DNA from 3 places in the Micromonospora sp. NPDC002296 genome. Region 1 is predicted to be linked to each of the others. Evidence: riboswitches for the same ligand, from Rfam matches in the RefSeq annotation. Region 1 holds a riboswitch; each other region holds the start of a gene.

Region 1 (7,842 bases):
CGTTCCACGGTCATGCCGCCGGGGGAGCAGCTCGCCGCGTTCGCCGCGACCGGCGCGACCCTGGCCCTGCACCTGGCCATCACTCGCAGCCGTGAGCTGGCCGCCGAGCTGGCCCAGCACTACGGCGACGGGTGCCCGGTCGTCGTCGTGTCCAAGGCGACGCAGCCGGATCAGCTCGTCCTGCGCGGCACACTGGCCGACATCGGCGACCAGGTCGAGGCCGCGGGCCTGCGCCAGGCCGCGGTCATCCTGGTCGGCCCCGCGCTGGCTCCCGACGTCCGCGGCGGTGAGTCGTTCCTGTACGCCGCCGGCCGCGAACGTCGCACCCGCGGCTGACTAGGCGACAGAGCGCGGGCTCCAGACGCGGCCGGCCGCGGTGACGCGCGTCGACGAGGCGCCCACGAGCAGCAGGCACTTCATGTCGATGGTCTCGGGGTCGAGCTCGCCCAGCGTCGTCACGGTGAGGCTCTCCCCGGCGCGGCCGACGTCGCGACCCACGACTACGACGGTCTCGGGCGACTTGTGCTCCAGCAGCACCGCTCGGGCCTGCGCGACCTGCTCGGTGCGCGAGCGCGAGCGCGGGTTGTAGAGGGCGAGCACGAGGTCCGCCTCGGCGACGGCGCGCAGCCGCTTCACCACGACGTCCCAGGGCTTGAGCCGGTCCGACAGGCTCATCACGGCGAAGTCGGCGCCGATGGGGGCGCCGGCGCGTGCCGCGACCGCCTGGACGGCAGAGATTCCGGGCACGACACGCACGGCGACGTCCGCGTAGCGCGGGTCCTCCGCGGCCTCGAACACCGCCGACGCCATGCCGAAGATGCCCGCGTCGCCGCCGGAGACGACCGCGACGCGCTCACCGGCGAGCGCCAGTTCGAGCGCGTCGCGGGCCCGGTCCACCTCGACCGTGTTGCCGGACGCGTGCCGCACCAGGCCCGGGCGCTGCGGAACGCGCTGGACATACGGTCCGTAGCCGATGACGTGGCCGACCTCCGCGAGCACCTGCGACGCCTCGGGGGAGAGCCACCGGTCGGGACCGGGACCGAGGCCCACGACGACGACCTCGGCGTCGGCGGCGGGCTCGGTGACCTCACTCGCCGGGCGGTCGTAGCGCGCCACACCGGGACGGGTGTCGCCGGGGACCAGGACGATCGAGAAGTACGGCACCGTCTCGGGGTCCACGTCGGCGACCGGGAGCACCCGCTGGGCGTCCATCGACGCCCGCTCGACGTACCAGGAACCCTCGACGCGTCCGGCCTGTTCGAGCGCCGAGCGGACCTTGGCGAACGTGCGGCCGAGCTTCATGATCACGGCGCCGTCGGTGTCGGCGAGGCGCCGGGCCAGCTCCGGCTCGGGAAGCGTGCCGGGCAGCACGGTCAGCACGTCGGTCTGCCGGACCAGGGGCAGGGCGGTCGTGGCCGTGGCGGCCGCGAAGGCGGGCACGCCTGCGACGACCTGTGTCTCGAACTCGTCCGCGAGCCGGTCGTGCAGGTACATGAACGAGCCGTAGAGCATCGGGTCGCCCTCGGCCAGCACGACGACGTCGCGGCCCGCCCTCAGGTGCGCGCGGAGCCGCTCGCCGCACTCGGCGTAGAAGTCCGCCATCGCGCCGGCGTACCCGCCCGGGTGGTCGGTGGTCTGCGTCGTCACCGGGTAGACCAGCGCCTCCTCGATCACGTCGTCCGGGAGCAGGCCGGCGGCGATGCGGCGCGCGTTGGACTGCTTGCCGACCCCCTGGTGGTAGGCGACGACGTCCGCCGCGCCGATCAGCCGGGCGGCCTTCAGCGTGACCAGCTCGGGATCCCCCGGGCCGACCCCGACGCCGAACAGCCGGCCGCTCACTCCGCCTCCTGGGCCAGGGCGTTGAGCGCCGAGGCGGCCAGCGCCGAGCCGCCGCGACGCCCGGTCACCACGAGATACGGCACGTCGAGCCCGGGTGCGTCGGCGGCGAGGTCGATGAGCGCCTGCTTGGACTCGGCCGCACCGATGAAACCCACCGGCGTGCCGATGATCGCGGCCGGCCGCGGTGCGCCGTCACGCAGCATCTCCAGCAGGTGGAACAGGGCGGTGGGGGCGTTGCCGAACGCGACGACGGCACCCTCGATGTGCTCGGCCCACAGGGACACCGCCGCGGCGGACCGGGTCGTGCCCCACGCGCGGGCGAGCGCCGGGACCTCGGGCTCGCGCAGGAGGCAGCGGACCTCGTTGTCGCGGGGCAGCCGGGCGCGGGTGACGCCGGCGGCGACCATGTGCGCGTCCGTCAGGATCGGCGCCCCCGCGTCGAGCGCCGCCCGGGCCGCCGTCACGAGACCGGGATGGATCACCAGGTCCCGCGTCAGGTCGGTCTGCCCGCACGCGTGGATCATCCGCACCGCGACCCTCTCGGCGTCGGTCGGGACGCGCGTCAGGTCGGCCTCGGCGCGGATGGTGGCGAACGAGTCGGCGTAGATCGCCGCGCCGTCGGTGACGTAGTCGTAGCGGCGCGTCGGTGGGGCGAGAGTCATGCATTCTCCAGATCGGGGACGAGCAGGGTGCGCCGTGGCGTGACGACGAGGTCGCCGGCACCGAGGGCGCGGACCTCGTCCATGAGGCGAGCATCCACCCGGCCGTCGGGCACCGCGAGGTGCAGCGCGACCCGGCCGTCGTCCTGCGCGATCCTGCCAAGCGGGAGCGGCGGCGTGTTCACCCGGGTCCCCGCGGCACGATCGAGCACGGTGCCCAGCACTGCCGCGCCGGAGCCGGGCAGCTCGTCGACGTGCCAGGGGGAGCTCGGTTCGCTACCGGCGAGCCCGGCGAACCGTACGGCGAGTGTCGTCAGTGCCGCAGCGGCCTCGCCCAGCGGGACGACCGGTCCCCAGGCCGTCCCGGCGCGCAGCTGCGCGGTGCTCGCGTCGAGCGCCACGAGACCGAGGTCAAGGTCGCGCTCGACCAGGTCGCCACGGCCGTCGTCGAGCACGAACAGGAACCGGCCGGCCAGCGTGGCGAGCAGGGGCTCCGCGCACAGCCGGGCGTCGAGGTCAGCGATCACCGGACGCAGGTCGGCGCGGCCACCGCTGCGTCCGGTGAGCGGTGAGGCCAAGATGTTGCGCACCCGCTCGTGCGACGTCGACGGCACGAGCCCGGTTGCCATGATCGCTTCCACGACCGCGTCCGGCAGGCACCCGTCGTCGTGCTCGATGCCGCGCACCTGGAGGTTGGCGCGGCTGGTCAGGTGGACCGCGCCGTCGCCGTGCCCACCCGCCACCCGGACGAGTGCGCCGAGCGCCCCGACCGTCACGGCGCCACCGGGGACGCGCACCCGGACGAGCGCGCCGTCGTCGGCGATCCAGGGGCGCAGCAGACCGGGACACAGGTCGCGGCGGGTCCTCTCGGTCACGGCGCCATCGTGCCAGAGCCCGTCTCGGGCACCGTCGGTCGGCGGTGCTACGTTCGTCCTGCCAGCCAAACTCAGCCATGAGCCAGGGAACCCGGTGAGAGTCCGGGACTGACGCGCAGCGGTGAGGGTGACGGGCGGAGCACGACGCCACTGGACCAACGGTCTGGGAAGGCGCTCCGTCCGGTTGATCCCGAGTCCGAAGACCTGCTGGCCGCAGACCCCGTCTGCGACACCTGCCCATCCAGGCCTCGCGCACAGGCCTCCGGACGAAGGAAGACCCTCGTGTCCCGTTATCCTCGCTCGCACCAGAGCGGTTCCTCCCACCACGTTCCGCCCACCTGGCTCGTCTGCTCCTGACGTCGTGAGCGTCCTCGTCCACGTCGCGACCGCGCTGCCGGACGCCGCCCGGTCAGCGGTGCTGCGCCGGGAGGCCGAGGCCGCCGGTGCCCGTCTGGCATTCCTGCAGGGCGGCGAGCCGACCCTCACCCACGTGCTCGACCTGGTGCACGCCGACGGCGTCCGAGAGGTTCGCCTCGAGCCGGTGAGCACCGACGACCTGACCTACGCCCGCTCGTGGGTGGGACGCGTCGCCGGCCACTGGCACCGCCAGCAGATCGACCCGCCGGTCATCCGGTTCGGCGAGCGGACCATCACCGGCCGCGAGGCGCCGTTGTCGTCACCGGCCTGGGACGCGCCCCCGCCGTACCGGCACCATCTGCTGCTGTGCCGCGGCCCGCGCTGCAGCGCCCGAGGCGCGGACGAGACCTACCGCGCGCTCGTCGGCGCGCTCGTCGAGCACCGGCTCACCGACTCCGACGTCCTCATGGCGCAGACCGGGTGTCTGTTCCCGTGCAATCACGGCCCCGTGGCCGTCGTCCACCCCGACGGCGCCTGGTACGGGCCGGTGCGACCCGGCGACGCGGCACGGCTGGTCCGCGAGCACCTTTGCGCCGGTCGCTCGGTCGACGACCTGCGCCTCGGCCCCCGGACCATCTCCACCGAAGGAGAAGTATGACCCGCATCGCTCTCATGTCCACGTCCGACACCGACCTGTTGTCGGCGCGTGCCAGCGGCTCGGACTACACCTGGGCCAACCCCGCCCGGGTGACCGACGAGCGCCGCGACGCCCTGACCGCCGAGGCGGACCTGGTCGTGCTGCGGGTGCTCGGTTCGCCCGAGGACGTGCGGGACGTCGCCGCCCTGGTGCGCGACGCCGGACGTCCCCTGGTCGTCCTCGGCGGGGAGCGGACGCCGAACGCCGCACTCATGGAGCTGTCAACCGTGCCGATCGGCGTGTGCGCCGAGGCGCACCGTTACCTCGCCGAGGGAGGCGCGGAGAACCTGGGTCAGCTGCACGCCTTCCTCTCCGACACGGTGCTGCTGACCGGCGAGGGCTTCGAGCCGCCGGCCGTCCTGCCCGAGTGGGGCGTCGGCCGGCAGGCAGCCGGGAGCGGGGTGCCACGGATCGGCGTCCTGTACTACAGGGCACACGAGGTGAGCGGCAACAACGCGTTCGCGCACGAGCTCGCCGACGCGATCGACGCGACCGGCAAGGCCGTCGGCGTGCCGATCTTCGTCTCCTCGCTGCGGGCGGCACCCGACGAGCTGTTCACCGAGCTCGCCACGCTCGGCGCGATCATCGTCACCGTGCTCGCCGCCGGCGGCTCCAAGCCCGCCACCGCCGGCGCCGGCGGCGACGACGAGTCCTGGAACGTCGAGCGGCTGCGCGCCTTGGACGTCCCCGTGCTGCAGGCGCTGGCGCTCACGTCCAGCAAGGCCGAGTGGGAGGCCTCCGACGACGGCGTCACCCCGCTCGACTCCGCGACCCAGATCGCCATCCCCGAGTTCGACGGCCGGCTCATCACCGTCCCGTTCTCGTTCAAGGAGGTCGACGCCGACGGTCTGCCGCGCTACGCGACCGACGCCGAGCGGTGCGAGCGCGTCGCGGGCATCGCAGCGAACCACGCGCGGCTCCGACACGTCCCGCCGGCCGAGCGCAAGGTGGCCCTCGTCCTGTCGGCCTATCCGACCAAGCACAGCCGCATCGGCAACGCCGTCGGCCTCGACACGCCCGTGTCGGCGATCCGGCTGCTGCGCGCGATGCGCGACGCCGGCTACGACCTCGGCGCGCCCGGCGAGATCCCCGGGCTCGACCCGCTCCCGCCGGTCGAGGGGGAGGACCCCGACACGACGGCCGGCAACGCGCTCATCCACGCGCTGATCGAGGCCGGTGGCCAGGACGAGGAGTGGCTCACGCAGGCCCAGCTCAGCGAGTCGCACGTGCGCATCGGCCGCGACGACTACCTGCGCTGGACCGCCCACCTGCCGGGCGAGCTTCGTGACGCCATGGTCGAGACCTGGGGCGAGGCCCCCGGCTCACTGTTCGTCGACGACGCCGGCGACATCGTGCTGGCCACGCTGCGCGCGGGCAACGTCGTCATCCTCATCCAGCCGCCACGCGGCTTCGGCGAGAAGCCGGTCGCGATCTACCACGACCCCGACCTGCCACCGTCGCACCACTACCTGGCGGCGTACCGCTGGCTCGAGCACGGCTTCGGCGCCGACGCGGTCGTGCATCTGGGCAAGCACGGCTCGATGGAGTGGCTGCCGGGCAAGAACGCCGCGCTCTCGGCCGGGTGCGCCACGGACGCGGCCATCGGCAGCATGCCGCTGATCTACCCGTTCCTCGTCAACGACCCCGGCGAGGGCGCCCAGGCCAAGCGCCGCGCGCACGCCACGATCGTCGACCACCTCGTGCCGCCGATGGCGCGCGCCGAGAGCTACGGCGACATCGCCCAGCTCGAGCAGCTGCTCGACGAGCACGCCAACGTCGCGGCCATGGATCCGGCGAAGCTGCCCGCGATCCGCCAGCAGATCTGGACGCTCATGCAGTCCGCGCAGATGCACCGCGACCTCGGGCTGGAGGAGCGACCCGACGACGAGGAGTTCGACGACTTCCTGCTGCACGTCGACGGCTGGCTGTGCGAGATCAAGGACGTCCAGATCCGCGACGGGCTGCACGTGCTGGGCCAGGCGCCGACGGGACAGGCGCGGGTCAACCTCGTACTCGCCGTGCTCCGCGCCACGCAGGTGTGGGGCGGCCAGAACCGCGCTCTGCCCGGCCTGCGCGCCGCCCTGGGGCTCGCGGAGGACGCCCCTCTCCCCACGGTCGACGCCGTGGAGGGGCAGGCCCGTGCCCTGGTCGAGGCGATGGAGAAGGTCGGCTGGGCCGTCGACGCGATCGACGCGCTGCACGACGACCCGGTCGTGCGCGACGTCCTGCGGTTCGCCGCCGAGCAGGTCGTCCCGCGCCTGGCCGCCACCACCGACGAACTGACCAACGTCCTGCACGCGCTCGCCGGCGGCTTCGTCGAGGCCGGGCCGTCCGGCTCCCCGCTGCGCGGACTGGTCAACGTCCTGCCGACCGGTCGCAACTTCTACACCGTCGACCCGCGTGCCGTCCCGTCGCGCCTCGCGTGGGAGACGGGACAGGCGATGGCCGAGTCGCTCGTCGCCCGGCACCTCGCCGAGACCGGCGAGTACCCGCGCTCGGTCGGCCTGTCCGTGTGGGGGACGTCCGCCATGCGCACGTCCGGTGACGACGTCGCCGAGGTGCTCGCGCTGCTGGGCGTGCGCCCGACCTGGGATCCGGCCTCGCGACGCGTCAACGGCCTGGAGGCGATCGACCTCGACGAGCTGGGCCGTCCGCGCATCGACGTGACCGTGCGCATCTCGGGCTTCTTCCGCGACGCCTTCCCGCACGTCATCGAGATCATCGACGACGCCGTGCAGATCGTCGCCGGGCTGGACGAGCCCGACGAGCTCAACTTCGTCCGCGCGCACACCCGCGAGGACCTCGCCGAGCACCGCGACCTGCGGCGGGCCACCACCCGGATCTTCGGCTCGAAGCCGGGCTCGTACGGTGCCGGCATCCTCCAGGTCGTCGAGTCCGGCACGTGGCGCGACGACGCCGACCTGGCCGCGGTCTACACCGCGTGGGGCGGCTTCGCGTACGGCCGCGGGCTCGACGGTGTCGCGGCCACCGACGACATGCGCACCAGCTACAAGCGCATCGCCGTCGCGGCGAAGAACATCGACTCGCGCGAGCACGACATCGCCGACTCCGACGACTACTTCCAGTACCACGGCGGCATGATCGCCACGGTCCGCGCGCTGACCGGCGCCGAGCCGAAGGCGTACGTCGGGGACTCCACCATGCCGGACGCCGTGCGCACCCGCACGCTGCAGGAGGAGACCAACCGCGTCTTCCGCTCACGGGTCGTCAACCCGCGCTGGATCGCGGCGATGCAGCGCCACGGGTACAAGGGCGCGTTCGAGCTCGCCGCGACCGTGGACTACCTGTTCGGCTTCGACGCGACCGCCGGCGTCGTCCACGACTGGATGTACGAGTCCCTGGCCCGCGAGTACGTCCTCGACGGGACTAACCAGGAGTTCATGCGCCGCGCGAA
Region 2 (7,842 bases), on a different contig from region 1:
TGCCGAGCTGTGCGAGCCGCCGGTCGGCGACGTGCTGGAGGTACTGGCGCATGTCGGCCAGGGACATCCCGGACACGCCGTGGCCGAGCAGGTCCTCGGCGAACTGGACCTCGCACTCGACGGCCTCGGTGAGCATCAGGCGGACCTGGTCTGCGAGGTCGTCGTCGAACAGGTCCGGTTCCTCGCGGCGGACGGTGTCGACCACGTCGAAGGCGAAGGCCATGTGCATGGACTCGTCGCGGAACACCCAGTTGGTGCCGGACGCCAGGCCGTGCAGCAGTCCCCGGGAGCGCAGGAAGTAGACGTAGGCGAAGGCGCCGTAGAAGAACAACCCCTCGATGCAGGCGGCGAAGCAGATCAGGTTGAGCAGGAACACCCGCCGGTCCTGCTTCGAACGCAGCTCCCGCAGGTCCTGGAGGGAGTCGATCCAGCGGAAGCAGAACTCGGCCTTACGCCGGATCGAGGGAATGTTCTCGATGGCGTCGAACGCGGCGAACCGCTCGGCCTCGTCGGGCACGTACGTGTCGAGCAGGTTCAGGTAGAACTGGACGTGCACGGCCTCCTCGAACAGTTGCCGCGACAGGTAGAGCCGCCCCTCCGGCGAGTTCACGTGCTGGTAGAGGTTCAGCACCAGGTTGTTGGCGACGATGGTGTCGCCGGTGGCGAAGAACGCGACGAGGCGGCTCACCAGGTGCCGCTCCGCCGGGGAGAGCCGGTCGAGGTCGGCGAGGTCGGCGTGCAGGTCGACCTCCTCCACCGTCCAGGTGTTGCGGATGGCGTCGCGGAACCGGTCGAAGAAGTGCGGGTAGCGCATCGGGCGGAGGGTGAGGTCCATCCCCGGGTCGAGCAGCATGTGTGTGGTCCTCGGGTCGGTGGCGGTGGTGTCGGTCGGGGCGGTCACTGGCAGGCCTCGCACGACTCGGGGTTCTCCAGGGAACAGGCCACCGCCTCGTCGACGGCCACCCCCGCCGCGACGACGCCGACCGGGCCGACGGCGCTGACCGGGCCGGCGGGTGCGACCGTGGCCTGCTGGATCCGGGTGGCGGGGCGGGACCGCAGGTAGTAGGTGCTCTTCAGCCCGGCCTTCCAGGCGTACAGGTACATCGAGGAGAGCTTGCCGATCGTCGGGGCGGCGAGGAACAGGTTCAGCGACTGCGACTGGTCGATGAACGGGGCGCGGGCGGCGGCCAGGTCGATCAGCGCCCGCTGCGGCAACTCCCAGGCCGTACGGAACAGCTGCCGGACCTCCGCCGGCAGTTCCGTGATGCCCTGCACCGATCCCTCGGCGCGCTTGATCGCCGAGCGGACTTCGTCGGTCCACAGGCCGCGGGCCTTCAGTTCGCGTACGAGAGCGGTGTTGACCTGGAGGAACTCCCCGGACAGGGTCTCGCGCTTGAACAGGTTGGACACCTGCGGCTCGATGCACTCGTAGCAGCCGGCGATGGAGGCGATGGTGGCGGTCGGGGCGATCGCCACCAGCAGCGAGTTGCGCAGGCCGTGCGCGGCGACGCGCTCCCGCAGCACCCTCCAGCGCTGCGCCTGGCTGCCCGTGACGCCCCACAGGTCCGGCTGGAGCCGGCCGCGTGCCGCCCGGGTCTCGGCGAAGGCCGGGTGGGCTCCGAAGCGTTCCGCCAGGTCGGCGGAGGTCTCCAGGGCCGTCAGGTACAGCTCCTCGCTGATCCGGGTGGACAGCTCCCGGGCGGCCGGGGAGTCGAACGGCAGCCGCAGGGCGAAGAACACGTCCTGCAGGCCCATCAGGCCGAGGCCGACCGGCCGCCAGCGGGGGTTGCTCGCCGCGGCCTGCGGGGTCGGGTAGTAGTTGATGTCGATGACCCGGTCGAGGAACGTCACGGCGGTGCGGACGGTGGCGCGCAGCCGTTCCCAGTCGAGGCCGCCGTCGGCGAGGTGGGCGGCGAGGTTGACCGAGCCGAGGTTGCACACGGCGGTCTCGGCGTCGCTGGACACCTCGATGATCTCGGTGCACAGGTTGGACAGGTGCACCACGTTGCCCGGCTCGGCGGTCTGGTTGCACAACCGGTTCGCAGCGTCCTTGAACGTCATCCACCCGTTGCCGGTCTGCGCGAGGGTCCGCATCATCCGCCCGTACAGCTCCCGCGCCGGCACCTGCCGCACGTACCGGCCCTGAGCCTCGGCCGCCCGGTACGCCGCGTCGAACTCGTCCCCCCACAGGTCCGGCAGTTCCGGCACCACGTCCGGGTCGAACAGCGACCACACCCCGTCGGCCTCCACCCGGCGCATGAACTCGTCCGGGACCCAGTTGGCCAGGTTCAGGTTGTGGGTGCGCCGGGCATCCTCACCGGTGTTGTCCCGCAGTTGCAGGAACTCCTCGATGTCCGGGTGCCACGGCTCCAGGTAGACGCAGGCCGCGCCCTTGCGCCGGCCGCCCTGGTTGACCGCCGCCACCGAGGCGTCCAGCGTCCGCAGCCACGGCACGATCCCGTTGGACTGCCCGTTGGTGCCCCGGATCAGCGCGCCCCGCGACCGGACCCGGGAGAACGCGATGCCGATGCCGCCGGCGAACTTCGACAGGTTCGCCACCTGCGCGTACCGCTGGTAGATCGAGTCCAGTTCGTCGCGCGGGGAGTCGACCAGGTAGCAGGAGGACATCTGGGTGTGCCGGGTGCCGGAGTTGAACAACGTCGGCGAACTCGGCAGGTACGCCAGGCTCGACATCAACCGGTAGAACTCGATCACCTCGTCCGGGGCGTGGGACAGGCCGCAGGCCACCCGCAGCAACCAGTACTGCGGGGTCTCCGTAACCAGCCGGCTCGTCGGGTGGCGCAGCAGGTACCGGTCGTGGACCGTGCGCAACCCGAAGTACTCGAACCGCAGGTCACCGTGGGGGTCGACGGCGTCATCGAGCTGCGCGGCGTTGGCGGCGACGAACGCGGCGGTGCCGTCGCCGATGAGGCCCTCGACGTGTCCCCGTCGGATCGCCTCGCTGAACGAGCCGATGCCCTGCCTGCGGACCTCCTTGTCGATGTAGCCGGCCAGCAGGCGGGCGGCCAGCCGCGAGTACTGCGGCTCCTCGCCGATCATCTCGGCCGCGGTCTGGATGGACAGCCGGTCCAGCTCGGCGGTCGTCGCGCCGTCGTACAGGCCGCTGATCGTCCGCGTCGCCACCCGCAACGGGTCGACGTCGGCGAGGCCGACCGTCCACCGCTCGACCGCTCCGACGATCCTGTTGACATCGACCGGTTCGGTGCCGCCGTCGCGCTTGCGGACGCGCATCTGCGTCCGTCGCGGGCCCGGTAGGGCTGCCTCGTCGGCCACCATGCCGTCGGCCGGGACAACCTCGGTGACTGCCATCACTCACTCCTCGCGGGCTCGAGACCTGATGGCCTTGGGACGCGTGGAGGCAGACACCGGCGGACGTCACGCCGGCGAGGCGCGGGTCAGGTGGCGTCGGCCGTCCCACGCGGCCTCGGACCGCCGCCCACCCCGGTATGGGTACGCGGCGCGCTGGCAGGTCTTCGGACTCGCGGGCGTGACCGGGCTCGCCGGTCTTCTACTGGCCGTCGCTTCCCAGGCCGCAGGCGGCCCAGTGCTGATGACGGCGGTCGTTCCCACTCACCGCTGCGGGGCAGTCCCGGATTCCCACCGGGTTCCCTCTTGCCTCGACCACCCCGGATGAGCGGCCGAACCAGCTACGGCCGACACCATATATAGGGACTTCGGCGTTGTCACACCCCACATGTCGAGTCCGGGCGTGTCGGAGGCCCGGCGGTGAAGCCTCGTCGATTCCTGCGGCGCAGCGACCGAGCCGATTGGTGGAGCGGGTCTGGATCCAAGGACGGCGGACCCGGCCGGTAGGACCGGAACGGATGTCGACCGGTCGGGTTTCCGACGGGCGTCCGTACACAAGGGATGACGACCTCCTACGGTGACTTCCGGCACGCCAGGGATGGACGTCGCCGGGAATCGACCCGGCGACGCGATTCAGGCGTTTTACAGGGGGTTGTCTCGATGCACGTTCGGAGCCGCGCCATCGCGGGTCTGGTCGCCGGGGCTGTGCTGTTGACAGGCCAACCGGCGGCTGCAGGCAGTGCCGCCGACGAGGTCGCCAACGCCGGCGCTCGCGCCGCCACGGCAACGGTCGGCGGCGGCGGTGCGACACGTACGGCCGTCCGCACGGCCGCGGCCCTGTCGGCGCCGGGGCACACCGGGCTGGTTCCCAGCACGCCGCGCAATGACGTACCGAGGATCACCGACGGCGAGATCACCGACATCGAGGTGATCGGCAACCGGGTCTTCGTCGCCGGCTCCTTCACCGCGATCGCCAACGTCGGCGGGACGCCGGTGGCGCAGCCGTCGCTGGCTTCCTACAACATCGACACGGGCCTGGTCGACACCGGTTTCCAGCCGACGTTCGACGGGTCCGTCGAGGCCGTCGAGGCCTCGCCGGACGGCTCGTCGCTCTATGTCGTTGGCTCGTTCAACACGGTCGGCGGCCTGACGAAGCGCAAGATCGTACGGCTCGACCCGGTCACCGGCGCTCCGATCGCGGCGTTCACCGCGCAGGGGAACGGGCGCGCGACCGCTCTGGCCGTGAGCAGCACCGCGGTGTACGTGGGCGGCCAGTTCACGAAGGTGAACAGTGTGAACCGCGGCGGGCTGGTCGCGCTCAACCCGACGACGGGGGCGGTGGACAGCGGGTTCAACCTGCCCCTGTCCGGCGGCATCGGCGTCGGCGGCATGCTCACCGTGCAGCAGCTCAAGCTGACGCACAACGGCAGCAGCCTGCTGGTCGTGCACACCGGTCGCCAGATCGCCGGCCAGGACCGCTACGGGGTCGGCCTCGTCGACACCGCCACCAAGGCCCTCCTGCCGTGGCGCACCCGCCTCTGGGAGGACAACCTGTCCTTCGTCGGCGGCATCCAGCGGGTCTTCGCCGGTGACGTCGCGCCGGACGACTCCTACTTCGTCGTCACCAGCGGTTCGGGAGGCGACCGCCCGCCGATCAACGACACGGCGATCGCGTTCCCGGTGGCCGGTGCCGACCACGTCGAGCCGATCTGGGTGTCGCGTCACTTCGACAGCATCTACTCGGTCGCCATCACCGAGACGGCCGTGTACGTCGGCGGCCACTTCAGTTGGCAGGAATCGCCGACCTCCAACGTCCCGTGGCCCGGCCTGGACAACGTCGGGTACGGCACGGGCCAGGGCCTGAGCGGCTACGGTCTCGGCGACCAGGTGGTCCGCCGTGACCACCTCGGCGCGCTCGACCCGGCCACGGGCACGGCGATCGAGTGGAACCCGGGTTCCAGCTCGTACGAGGGGGAGAAGGCGATGCTGGCCACCCCGCGCGGCCTCTTCGTCGGTGGCGACGGCAACACCAAGGGCGGCCTGCCGGTGGGGCGGGTCGGGTTCTTCGACCTCGCCCAGGCGCCGGCGCCCTCGCCGGTCGACACGACGATCGTCACGCCCATCGAGGGGGCGGTCAAGCAGGCCAACGCGCCGTTCGCGTTCGGCGGGCAGGCGACTTCTCCGGCCGGCGTCACCAAGGTCGGTATCGAGATCCAGAACCGGGGTTCCAAGAAGTACCTGCAGGACGACCTCACGACGTGGGGCGCCGCCAACAGCATCAACGCGACGGTCGCAGCGGTGAACACCGCCTCGACCTCGTGGTCCCTCACCGTGTCGCTGCCCGTCGGCGAATACCAGGTCCAGGCGAAGACGTTCGGCAACAACGGCCAGAGCGACGCCTCGAAGGCCGTCAAGAAGATCGAGACCTTCAGCTTCGACGACCTGCCGCCGACCACGAAGATCACCTCGCCGCCCGCCGGCCTGGTCGCCGCCCAGAGCTTCGTCGCGACCGGCACCGCCAGCGACGACAAGGGCGTCAGCGCGATGACGTACTCGTTCCGCAGGTCGGACAACCAGTACCTCCAGGACGACGGAACGGCAGCACCGGTCTACAACACCTTCCGCGGCGAGCCGGACGTCATCGGCGCGTTGTCGACCACCTGGCAGGTCGAGGTGGCCCTCCCCACCGAGGGCGAATGGAAGATGACGGCCACCGCCATCGACAACGCCGGTCAGAGTGACCTGCGCGGCGACACCCGGGACTGGATCATCTCGGCGACCGGCGTCGCGCCGTCGGTAGCCGTCACCACCCCCACGCCGATGACGCCGCCCACCGCCGCCGCACCGATCACCGTCGCGCCGGGCGGCTCGATCACGTTCTCGGGGACCGCCGGCGACGACGGCACCCTGAAGTCGGTCGAGGTCTACCTGCGCAACAACACCACGCGCGAGGCGCTGGCGGCCGACGGCACGTGGGGCGCCGACTCGATCGCGGCCTACCACCGGGTCTCACCGATCAACCTGAACGCCTCGTCGTACAACTGGTCGTACACCACCGTGCCGCTGACGCCCGGCGTGTACGACTTCCGGGTGCGGGCCACCGACAACCTGGGCCTGAGCACGGCGAACGCCAACCTGGGCCGGCTCACCGTCACCGCCCAGGTGCCCGGTGACGCCTTCCCGAACGGCCTGTTGAGCTTCACCGGTGTCGACCAGAACGTCGACCAGTTGCACCTCAACCTGGCCGGCACCGCGACCGACAACAACGGCGTGCAGAGCGTGCGGGTGGCGCTGCGCGACCTGGACACCGGCCGGTACGTGCAGCCGAACGGCACCATGGCGGCGAGCTTCGCCACGGTGAACGCCACCCTCGCCTCGCCCGGCGCGACGAGCACCGCGTTCACCCTGTCGATCGACCTGCCGACCAAGGGTGAGTACAGCGTCGAGGCGTGGGCCGTCGACACGGCGGGCCAGCAGGACGGTTCGACCTCCGGCGCCACCGCTCGGTACCTCGTGTATCCGGGCGATCTCGACCCACGGCTGGAGCCGAGCCTCACCCCGCAGGACGGCGAGGTCTACACGGACTCACGGATCGTGGTCACCGGACGTGCCGTGGACGACGTCGGGATGCTCCGGGTGGACGTCCAGATCGTCAACAGCGCCGGCCAGGGGATGAACGCCTCCGGCGTGTTCAGCACGCCGTCGGTCCCGGGCAACTTCCCGTGGATCTCGGTGTTCCTCACCAGCCCGGGATCCCCGGGGTCGAACTTCGCGTACACGTCACCGGTGGTCCCGGCGGGTGCCTACACCGTCTCGGTCAGAGGGACCGACAACTACGGTCAGCTGCAACAGCCGCCGAAGACCGTCCCCGTGACCGTCAGCTGAGTCGATCGGCCGCAGACCGGTCTGCTTCGGGAAGGGCTCCTGCCCCCACAGCAGATCGGTCTGCGGCCCCGCACCGTCGACGCGCTCCCGGTCGGGACGCCATGGCCGGGCCAACTGTCGTCGACAGATCTTGATACACACGGAAACAATAATTATCAACCCACGCCAAAAAGACTTCCATCAATCGATGGACGCATTTCCGCCAATCGCCATCAAGCCAACCTCGCAGTACGATCCCGAAAACCGATCAGACCATTCCATCGGCGTCACGAGCACGATGGAATGGCCGGAGCAGAGGGATGGCGCAGACATGAGACTCCGCCAAAGGATCTTCACCCACCCCCGTCGACCCGGGCTGGCCACCATGGCCGTCCTCGCCACCACCGCCCTGGCCGCCACCGTGCTCGCCGGTCCGGCGTCCTCGGCACCCGCTGCCGAACCGACGCCGGGTGCGATCGGCGAGATCCTGGGCGCCGGCGGTGCGACGGCGGTTCCCGGCAGCTACATCGTGACGCTCAGGGAGAGCGCGGTCGGCGGCCGGTCCACGGTGTCCAGCGCGGTCAGTGGCCTGGCCGGCCGCTACGGCGTGCACCCGGACCAGGTCTGGGACGACGCTTTGAACGGCTTCTC
Region 3 (7,842 bases), on a different contig from region 1:
CCCCGGCCGGGCGGGGCACCGGAAACGCCGGCAGCCCGGCGGTGTGGCTGAGCACCTGCCGGACGGTGGCCGGGGCGCGGAACCCCGGCCAGTGGTCGGCGACCGGGTCGTCGAGGTCGAGCCGGCCCCGGTCGACCAGCGCCAGCAGGCACAGCGCGGCCACCGGCTTGCCGACCGAGTACACGTTGACCAGGGTGTCCGGTGCCCACTGCCGGCCCGGCCGGCCGACGCCGGCGACGAGGTCGACCACCGGCCGGCCGTCGTACCAGACGGCGAGGCCGGCCCCCGTCTCCCGGCCGGTGGAGAACAGGTCGTGGAAGCAGTCCCGGACCGGGCCGAAGTGTGGGCGCATCCGGCCACGGTAGGGGAGACGCGCGGACGCCGGCAGGCGACACGGTGCGGTGCGGTGGCGCGGTGCGGAATGCTGGCGGCATGGTGGAACCGGAACTGGTGGACGTGGTCGTGGTCGGGCTCGGCGTCGGCGGCGAGGAGGTGGCCGGCCGCCTCGCCGAGGCGGGCCTCGACGTCGTCGGCATCGAGCGGAGCCTGGTCGGCGGGGAGTGCCCGTACTGGGGGTGCATCCCGAGCAAGATGATGATCCGGGCGGCGAACGCGATCGCCGAGGCCCGGCGGGTCAACGAGTTCGCCGGCACGGCCGAGGTCCAGCCGGACTGGGCGCCGGTGGCGAAGCGGATCCGCGCGGAGGCCACCGACACCTGGGACGACCGGGTCGCGGTGGAACGGTTCACCGGCAAGGGCGGGCGGTTCGTGCGCGGCAGCGGCCGGCTCGACGGCCCCGCCCGGGTACGCGTCGGCGACCAGGTCTTCCAGGCCCGGCATGGGATCGTGCTCGGCACCGGCACCCGGCCCTCCGTGCCGCCGATCGCCGGGCTCGCCGACACCCCGTACTGGACGAACCACCAGGCCGTCGAGGTCGAGGAGCTGCCCGGGTCGTTGCTCGTGCTCGGCGGCGGCGCGATCGGGCTGGAGCTGGCCCAGGTCTTCGCCCGGTTCGGGGTGGCGGTGACGGTGGTGGAGGCGGCGGAACGGGTGCTCGCCGTCGAGGAGCCCGAGGCGTCCGAGGTGGCCGCCGCCGCGCTGCGCGCGGACGGGGTGCGGATCTCCACCGGGGTGAAGGCCGAGCGGGTCGACCACGACGGGCGGGCGTTCACCCTCAGCGCGGCCGGCGGCGTCGAGTTCACCGCCGAGAAGCTGCTGGTGGTGACCGGCCGGCGGGCGCACCTCGACGAGCTGGGGCTGGACGCCGTCGGGGTGGACCCGTCCCAGCGGTACCTCGCCGTCGACGACCGGATGCGCGCCGCCGGGGCCCTCTGGGCGGTCGGCGACCTGACCGGCGAGGGCGCGTTCACCCACATCGCCATGTACCAGGCGGCCATCGTGGTCGCCGACGTGCTCGACCGTGTCCGGCGGGCGCGGTCCGGCCCGGACGCCAGCGGCACCGCCAGCGCGGTCGGCGGCGCGGCGAGCACGGCGGGGGCCGGGATCGCCGGCGGCGTGCCGCACGCCGACTACCGGGCGCTGCCCCGGGTCACCTTCACCGACCCCGAGGTGGGCGCGGTCGGGCTGACCGAGCGGCAGGCCCGCGAGCGCGGCATCAACGTGCAGGTCGGCGTGAGCCGGCTCGGCGCGTCCACCCGGGGCTGGATCCACCGGGCCGACGGACTGATCAAGCTGGTCGCCGACGCCGACCGGGGCGTCCTGGTCGGCGCGACCTCGGTCGGCCCGGCCGGCGGCGAGGTGCTGTCGGGCCTGGTGGTGGCGGTGCACGCGGCGGTCCCGCTGACCCAGCTCCGGAACATGATCTACGCGTACCCGACGTTCCACCGCGCCGTCGAGGACGCCCTGCGCAACCTGAGGTAGCGCCGCCGCTGGTTCCCTGATCGTCCGACGCGCACGGGGTCGTGCCGGTGCGGTGCGGACGATCAGGGAGACGCGGGTGCGCCGTGCCGGCCGGCGCCCGCGGCGAAGCGGGCCGCACCCGCCGCCGCGTCGGCCGCCAGCGACTCCGCGCCGTGGGCCAGCTCGACCGCGAGGGCCTCCGGCTCGGTCAGGTTGGCGCCGGCCAGCACCGCCGCCCGGTCGTTGCGCAGGCAGGTCTGCGGGTGGCGGGCGATCCCGGCGGCCAGCCGCTCGGCCTCCACCCGGGCCGTACCCGGCGCGACCAGTCGATTCACCAGACCCATCGCGTACGCCTCCTCGGCCGGCACCGGTCGGCCGGTGAGGATCAGGTCCATCGCCCGGCTCTCGCCGATTAGCCTGGGCAGCCGGAAGGTACCCCCGTCGACCAGCGGCACCCCCCACCGCCGGCAGAAGACCCCGAGCACCGCGTCGGACTCGGCCACCCGCAGGTCGCACCAGAGGGCCAGCTCCAGCCCCCCGGCCACGGCGTACCCGGAGATCGCCGCGATCACCGGCTTGGACAGTCGCATCCGGGTCGGGCCCATCGGACCGTCGCCGTCGGGCTCGACCCGGTTGCCGCCGGGGGTGCCGATCGCCTTCAGGTCCGCCCCGGCGCAGAACGTTCCGCCCGCCCCCCAGAGCACGGCCACCGCCGCCTCCGGGTCGGCCTCGAAGGCCCGGAACGCGTCGGCCAGGGCCCGGGCGGTCGACCCGTCGACGGCGTTGCGCGCCGCCGGCTGATCCAGGATCACCGTGGTCACGGCCCCGGCGCTTTCGACCCGTACCCCCATCGGCGTGCCTCCCGGTCGGACGGCTCCGGCCCTCGGCCGCGGGCCGGCGGTGCGGGCCGAGGTGGCCGGCGGGCCGGCCCCTGGGGTGGTGGCGTCCACCCCGACACGACCGTAGCGGCCCGTCCGTCCCGACGGCGCACGGGCGGGGCGCTAGCATCGGCGACGGCACGATCATGTGAGGTGCCTCGCGCCTGCGGGGAGAATCGGGAAGCCGGTGGGAATCCGGCACGGGCCCGCCGCGGTGACCGGGGAGCCGCCGTCCACGCGCGTCACGCGCAGCCACTGGCCGCACGGCTGGGAAGGCGGACGGTCGGGCGTCGATCCGGGAGTCCGAAGACCGGCCTCGCGTCGGGTGCCCACCGCAGCGGTGGGCCGAGCGCAGCGGGAGCCTGCCTGTGAACATCTACGACACCATCCACCGCCGCCGGGACGTCCGGGCCGAGTTCACCGGGGAGCCGGTGCCGGCGGACACCCTGCACCGGATCCTCGACGCGGCGCACGCCGCGCCCAGCGTCGGATACTCGCAGCCGTGGGACTTCGTCCTGGTCCGGGATGCCGGGACCCGCCGCCGGTTCCACGAGCACGTCCAGGTCGAACGGGACACGTTCGCCGCCACCCTCGACGGCGAGGCGGCCGAGCGGTTCGCCCGGATCAAGATCGACGGAGTGCTGGAGTCGACCCTGTCGATCGTGGTCACCTACGACCCGGCGCGGGGTGGCCCGGCTGTCCTCGGGCGGCACGCCATCGCCGACTCCGGCCTCTACTCGGTCTGCCTGGCCATCCAGAACCTGTGGCTCGCCGCCACCGCCGAGGGGCTCGGCGTCGGTTGGGTCTCCTTCTACCGGGAGCCGTTCGTGGCCGGGCTGCTCTGCATCCCGGACGGCATCCGGCCGGTGGCGTGGCTCTGCCTCGGGCCGGTCACCCACCTGGCGACCGTGCCGGACCTGGAACGGCACGGGTGGCGGCGGAAGCGCCCTCTCGCCGAGGCGGTGCACCACGACCGTTGGGCGGTAACCGACCGGCGAACGGCTGATTCATGAACCTCGATTGCTGGGATAGCGTGGCATTCACCCTCAGTCCTCAACCCGCTACGTTCGGGAGGATCTTCATGCGTGCCACCGTCAGGGTCCTGCTCGCCTCCGTCCTCACCGCCCTCGGCCTGACCGCCGCCGTAGCCACCCCGGCCCTGGCCAGCGCCCCCGCGCCCTTCTGCGAGTCCGGCGGGTCGCAGTTCTACTGCGACGCCACCAGCACCGGCACGACGACCTGGACGGTCACCTGGTACTCCGGCAGCGTCGGGACCTTCACGAGCGCCGGACCGACCCTCTTCGCCGGCTGCCCCTACTCCAACATCGGCCTGCAGGTGCGGGTCAGCTACAGCTACTTCGACGGCAGCGTGACCCAGTACAGCGACACCGGTAGGTTCATCTGCCGCAGCGGCCCCTGGCAGTAGCCGCCGGGTCCCGCGCCGCCGGGCGGCCGGTGGCGCGGGACCCACCGCCGGTGACGTGCGGGTGCGGCGGCGGTGTCGGCCGTGTCCCCGGGACTGCCGGCCGGCATGTATGGCGACGGGCTCGTCACCGCCGACCGGTTTGCGACCGCTCCTGCCGGGAAGCCGGACGGGATGCGGGCACTCTTGACGAGAATCGAACAGACTTCGGCGCTGGACCGGGCCGGGGACCGGTTGCAGCGCGCCGTCCAGGCCACCATCCGCCCGCAGCGGGTGCGCGACCTGCTGCACGGCGTCTTCCTCGGGCATCCGCTGCACCCGGCGCTGGTGCAGGTGCCGGTGGGTGCCTGGATCAGCGCCGCCGTGCTGGACCTCATGCCCGGTCAGCGTCGGGCGGCCACCACGCTGGTCGGGCTGGGCACGATCAGCGCACTCCCGGCGGCGGTCGCCGGGCTGAACGACTGGGCGGCCCTCGCCCGGGACCAGCGCCGGATCGGCCTGGTGCACGCCGCCGCCAACACCGTCGGCCTGGCCCTGTACGCGGGCTCGCTGGCCGCCCGCCTGCGCGGGCGGCACGGGACCGGGCGGGCGCTGGCGTACCTCGGCCTGAGCGCGGTGAGCGCGGGGGCGTACCTCGGGGGGCACCTGGCGTACAAGCAGGGGGCCCAGGTCAACCAGAGCGTGTCCGAGATGCACCTGATCAGCGACGGCTGGCACCCACTGGCGGACCTCGCCGGGCTGCCGCAGCGGACGCTGGTCACCCGCGAGATGGACGACGTCTCGGTGATCCTCTACCGGCACGGCGACGAGGTCACCGTGATGCTGGAGCGCTGCCCGCACCAGAGCGGTCCGCTCGGCGAGGGCGAGGTCACCGAGATCGACGGGCACGCCTGCGTGGTCTGCCCGTGGCACGGCAGCGCGTTCCGGCTCAACGGCGGCGAGGTCATGCACGGGCCGTCCGGGAACGACCAGCAGATCCTGCCGACCCGGGTGGTCGACGGGGTGTTGCAGGCCCGACTGCCCTGACCGTTCCCACGCCCGCCGTAGGCGCCGCTCCCGCCGCCCCGGCGCCATCGCCGGGCCCATCCGGCGAACCGCTCTTGCGCGGGAACTGTGGCATCGGCGCGCGCCATGACCACACAATCCGTGACAGCGTGTGCAGGGCGGGCGGGGGTGGGGCCTCCGGCGTCAGTTCCGGCGGTGTCGGCCGGAGACCAGGGCCCGCGCGCCGGCGGCGGCCCGGGCGATGCCCGGCCGGCGGCGCAGCCCGAGGACCGCGCCGATCTGTGCCCCGACGATGCTGGCCACGGCGAGCACCGCCGAGACCGCGAGCGGGCGGTTCACCGAGTCCTCCTCACTCACCCGGGAAGCCCCGGCGGCCATTGCCGGCTGCGGCCCGGAGGGCGGCTGGGCCACCTGCTGGCTGCCGCGGGTCGACTCGGCCGACGGTTGGGTGGCCGGCGGCGCGGGTGCCGGGCGGGTGGACTGCGGCTTCGCGGGCGGCGTCGTCGCCGGGGTCGCGGGCGCTTCGGCGGCCGGCGGGGTGGCCGGGGTCGCGGGCGGGGGAGCGACCGCGCCGCCGGGTGCGGGGGCCGTGGGCCGGACCACCAGCCGGCCGGTGGCGTGCGTACGGGCCCCGGCGTCGCCCGCGCCGTCGGGCAGCCTGATGAGCTGCCCCGGGCGGATCCGGTCGGGGTCGTGCAACCGGTTCAGCTTCGCCACGTCCCGGTACCGCTCGAAGTCGTCGAGGTAGCGCTCGGCGACCTCGCCCAGGTAGTCGCCCTTCGCCACCCGGTACACCGTCGGCTCCACCGGCTCGGGGAGCTGAGCCGCCGTGGTGACCACGACCGGCGACGCCGTCCGCGCGCTGACCGGGAGCGTCGCGGTCACCGGGCGTGCCGCCGGCACCGCCGCGGCGACGGCCGGCTGCGCCGCCGTCGGGTACGGGCCGGCCAGCACCGTCGCCGCGCTGGCCGCGGCCGGGCTCGCCGCGATGATCAGGGCCACCGAACCGACCAGCGCAGCCGCGGCCCGCTGCTGCCGGCTGATTCCGGGCAGCCGGGGTGCCGGCCGGCGCAGCGAGTGCGCGCCCAGCTCCACGAGCACCGAGAAGGCGAAGGTGGCCCAGCCGAACCAGCCGACCAGGGCCAGCGCCCGCAGGAAGAGCCGGCCGTCGTCCCGGCTGGTCAGCGTGGCGCCGATCTCGGCGAGGGTGGGCACGTGGTCGGGGAGCGGGTTGCCGGCGAACGCGATCAGCGCCACCGGCCCCCCGACCAGCACCGCGATCAGCACGACCAGCGCGCCGAACCCGGTGAGGACCTGTCCGGTCCGCCGTGCGGCGGAGCGACCCGGTGCGGCCATGGCGTTCCTTCCCTTCCTACGGGTCCTCGGTGAGGGCCCGCGCGGTGGCCTCACCGGAGACGGTGACGGTGTTGCCGAAGCCGAAGAAGCCGAGCATGTACCGGTCGTAGGTGACCGTGACGTGCACCCGGATGAGGGTCTCCCCGCCGACGACCGGGAACTCGACGGAGGAGGCGGTTACGTCCGCCGCGGCGAGGTAGCTGTTCACCGCGGCCCTGGCGGCCACCTGGTCGATCACCTTGGGCCCGCCCTCGATGGCCTTCGCCCGGTCGATGGACTGGCCGCCGGTCCGGGCCGCCTCCGCGGCCAGGTTGTCGGCCCGCTGCATGGACCGCAGCTGACCGGCGCCGTCGAAGGCCAGCCCGATGATCGCGAGGACGCCGATCATCCCCGCCGCGAGGAACAGACTGACCCGTCCGTCGTCGCCGCGAAGCCGGCGGGCGGTCCCGACCTCGTCGGAAGTGTCATGAGCGCGTATAGCGACCTGCGCCGACCACGGTGCGGGCCCAACGCGTCGAATCGCACCGTCGCCGGTTCCGGAACCCGCGCGAACGCCCACGCTCATCACACGCCACCCACACTCGGGTACGCCGCAGAACCTGCTTCAGCAGTCCCGAACCCGAGAGTTCTGCTCCGGTAGCGGTCCAGCGGGGAGGTGAAGGCGGCCGAGACCGTCCGGTTGGTCGGCATCGCCGGCAGCAGCGACAGGTCGATGTCGGCGAAGGACACCGTGCAGGCCACCCGCACGGTGACGGCGGCGGGCTCGCCGGGATCGCTGGCGAAGGCCTCGTCGAAGCTGACCGCATCGCCGCCCACCGAGCCGCTGAAGGTGAGCGTCGGCTGGCCGGCGCAGTTCGCCCGCTGCCAGTCGAGCTGGCTGCTCGCGGCGGCCAGGGCCTGCTGCCGGGCGGTGGCGGCGTCCCGGGAGATGGAGGCGGCCCGGGCGGCATCGTGCGCCGCCGACTCGATCGCCTCCTGGGCGATCGCCGTACGCCCGGCCACGCCGGCCAGCACGAGCAGCGCGAGGAACGCTGGGGCGAGCACGGCCACCTCGACGGCGACCGAACCGCGTTCGTCCCGCCGCGGTCGGCGCCGGAACCGGCGTCGGTCGTCGGCCGGCACGGCACGTCTCCGCACGCCGCTCATCCCGTCGTCCACCGTTCGACCGTGCCGTGGGCGGTCTGCCGCACCGGGAAGCTCACCCAGGGGACGACCGAGAGGGCGGTGCCGGTCACCGTGCAGGTCACCTCGGTGGCGTCCGTGACGCAGTCGGGCCCCGGCGAGTCCCAGCCGACCAGCCAGTCACCGGCCGAGGTGAGA

Evidence for each region. Region 1 has a riboswitch for cobalamin ahead of ABT023_RS12965 ((2Fe-2S) ferredoxin domain-containing protein). Riboswitches for the same ligand answer to the same signal wherever they lie in the genome.
Region 2: another riboswitch for cobalamin. It lies ahead of ABT023_RS10805 (ribonucleoside-diphosphate reductase subunit alpha); the one in region 1 lies ahead of ABT023_RS12965 ((2Fe-2S) ferredoxin domain-containing protein).
Region 3: another riboswitch for cobalamin. It lies ahead of bluB (5,6-dimethylbenzimidazole synthase); the one in region 1 lies ahead of ABT023_RS12965 ((2Fe-2S) ferredoxin domain-containing protein).

Annotation. Positions count from the first base shown of each region.
Region 1 is NZ_JBEOWQ010000012.1:117,216-125,057, forward strand. Features, by position in the region: gene cobM (precorrin-4 C(11)-methyltransferase) at 1-336, shown strand, start outside; gene ABT023_RS12950 (precorrin-2 C(20)-methyltransferase) at 337-1,839, opposite strand; gene ABT023_RS12955 (precorrin-8X methylmutase) at 1,836-2,501, opposite strand; gene ABT023_RS12960 (ferredoxin-like domain-containing protein) at 2,498-3,373, opposite strand; cobalamin riboswitch at 3,419-3,599, shown strand; gene ABT023_RS12965 ((2Fe-2S) ferredoxin domain-containing protein) at 3,735-4,388, shown strand; gene cobN (cobaltochelatase subunit CobN) at 4,385-7,842, shown strand, end outside.
Region 2 is NZ_JBEOWQ010000009.1:168,217-176,058, forward strand. Features, by position in the region: gene ABT023_RS10800 (ribonucleotide-diphosphate reductase subunit beta) at 1-853, opposite strand, end outside; gene ABT023_RS10805 (ribonucleoside-diphosphate reductase subunit alpha) at 898-3,297, opposite strand; cobalamin riboswitch at 3,469-3,684, opposite strand; gene ABT023_RS10810 (hypothetical protein) at 3,988-7,212, shown strand; gene ABT023_RS10815 (S8 family peptidase) at 7,523-7,842, shown strand, end outside.
Region 3 is NZ_JBEOWQ010000008.1:173,800-181,641, reverse strand. Features, by position in the region: gene ABT023_RS09950 (serine hydrolase domain-containing protein) at 1-352, opposite strand, end outside; gene ABT023_RS09945 (dihydrolipoyl dehydrogenase family protein) at 436-1,881, shown strand; gene ABT023_RS09940 (crotonase/enoyl-CoA hydratase family protein) at 1,944-2,711, opposite strand; cobalamin riboswitch at 2,873-3,071, shown strand; gene bluB (5,6-dimethylbenzimidazole synthase) at 3,107-3,751, shown strand; gene ABT023_RS09930 (hypothetical protein) at 3,820-4,164, shown strand; gene ABT023_RS09925 (Rieske (2Fe-2S) protein) at 4,336-5,187, shown strand; gene ABT023_RS09920 (LysM peptidoglycan-binding domain-containing protein) at 5,350-6,522, opposite strand; gene ABT023_RS09915 (hypothetical protein) at 6,539-6,910, opposite strand; gene ABT023_RS09910 (TadE/TadG family type IV pilus assembly protein) at 7,087-7,668, opposite strand; gene ABT023_RS09905 (TadE/TadG family type IV pilus assembly protein) at 7,665-7,842, opposite strand, start outside.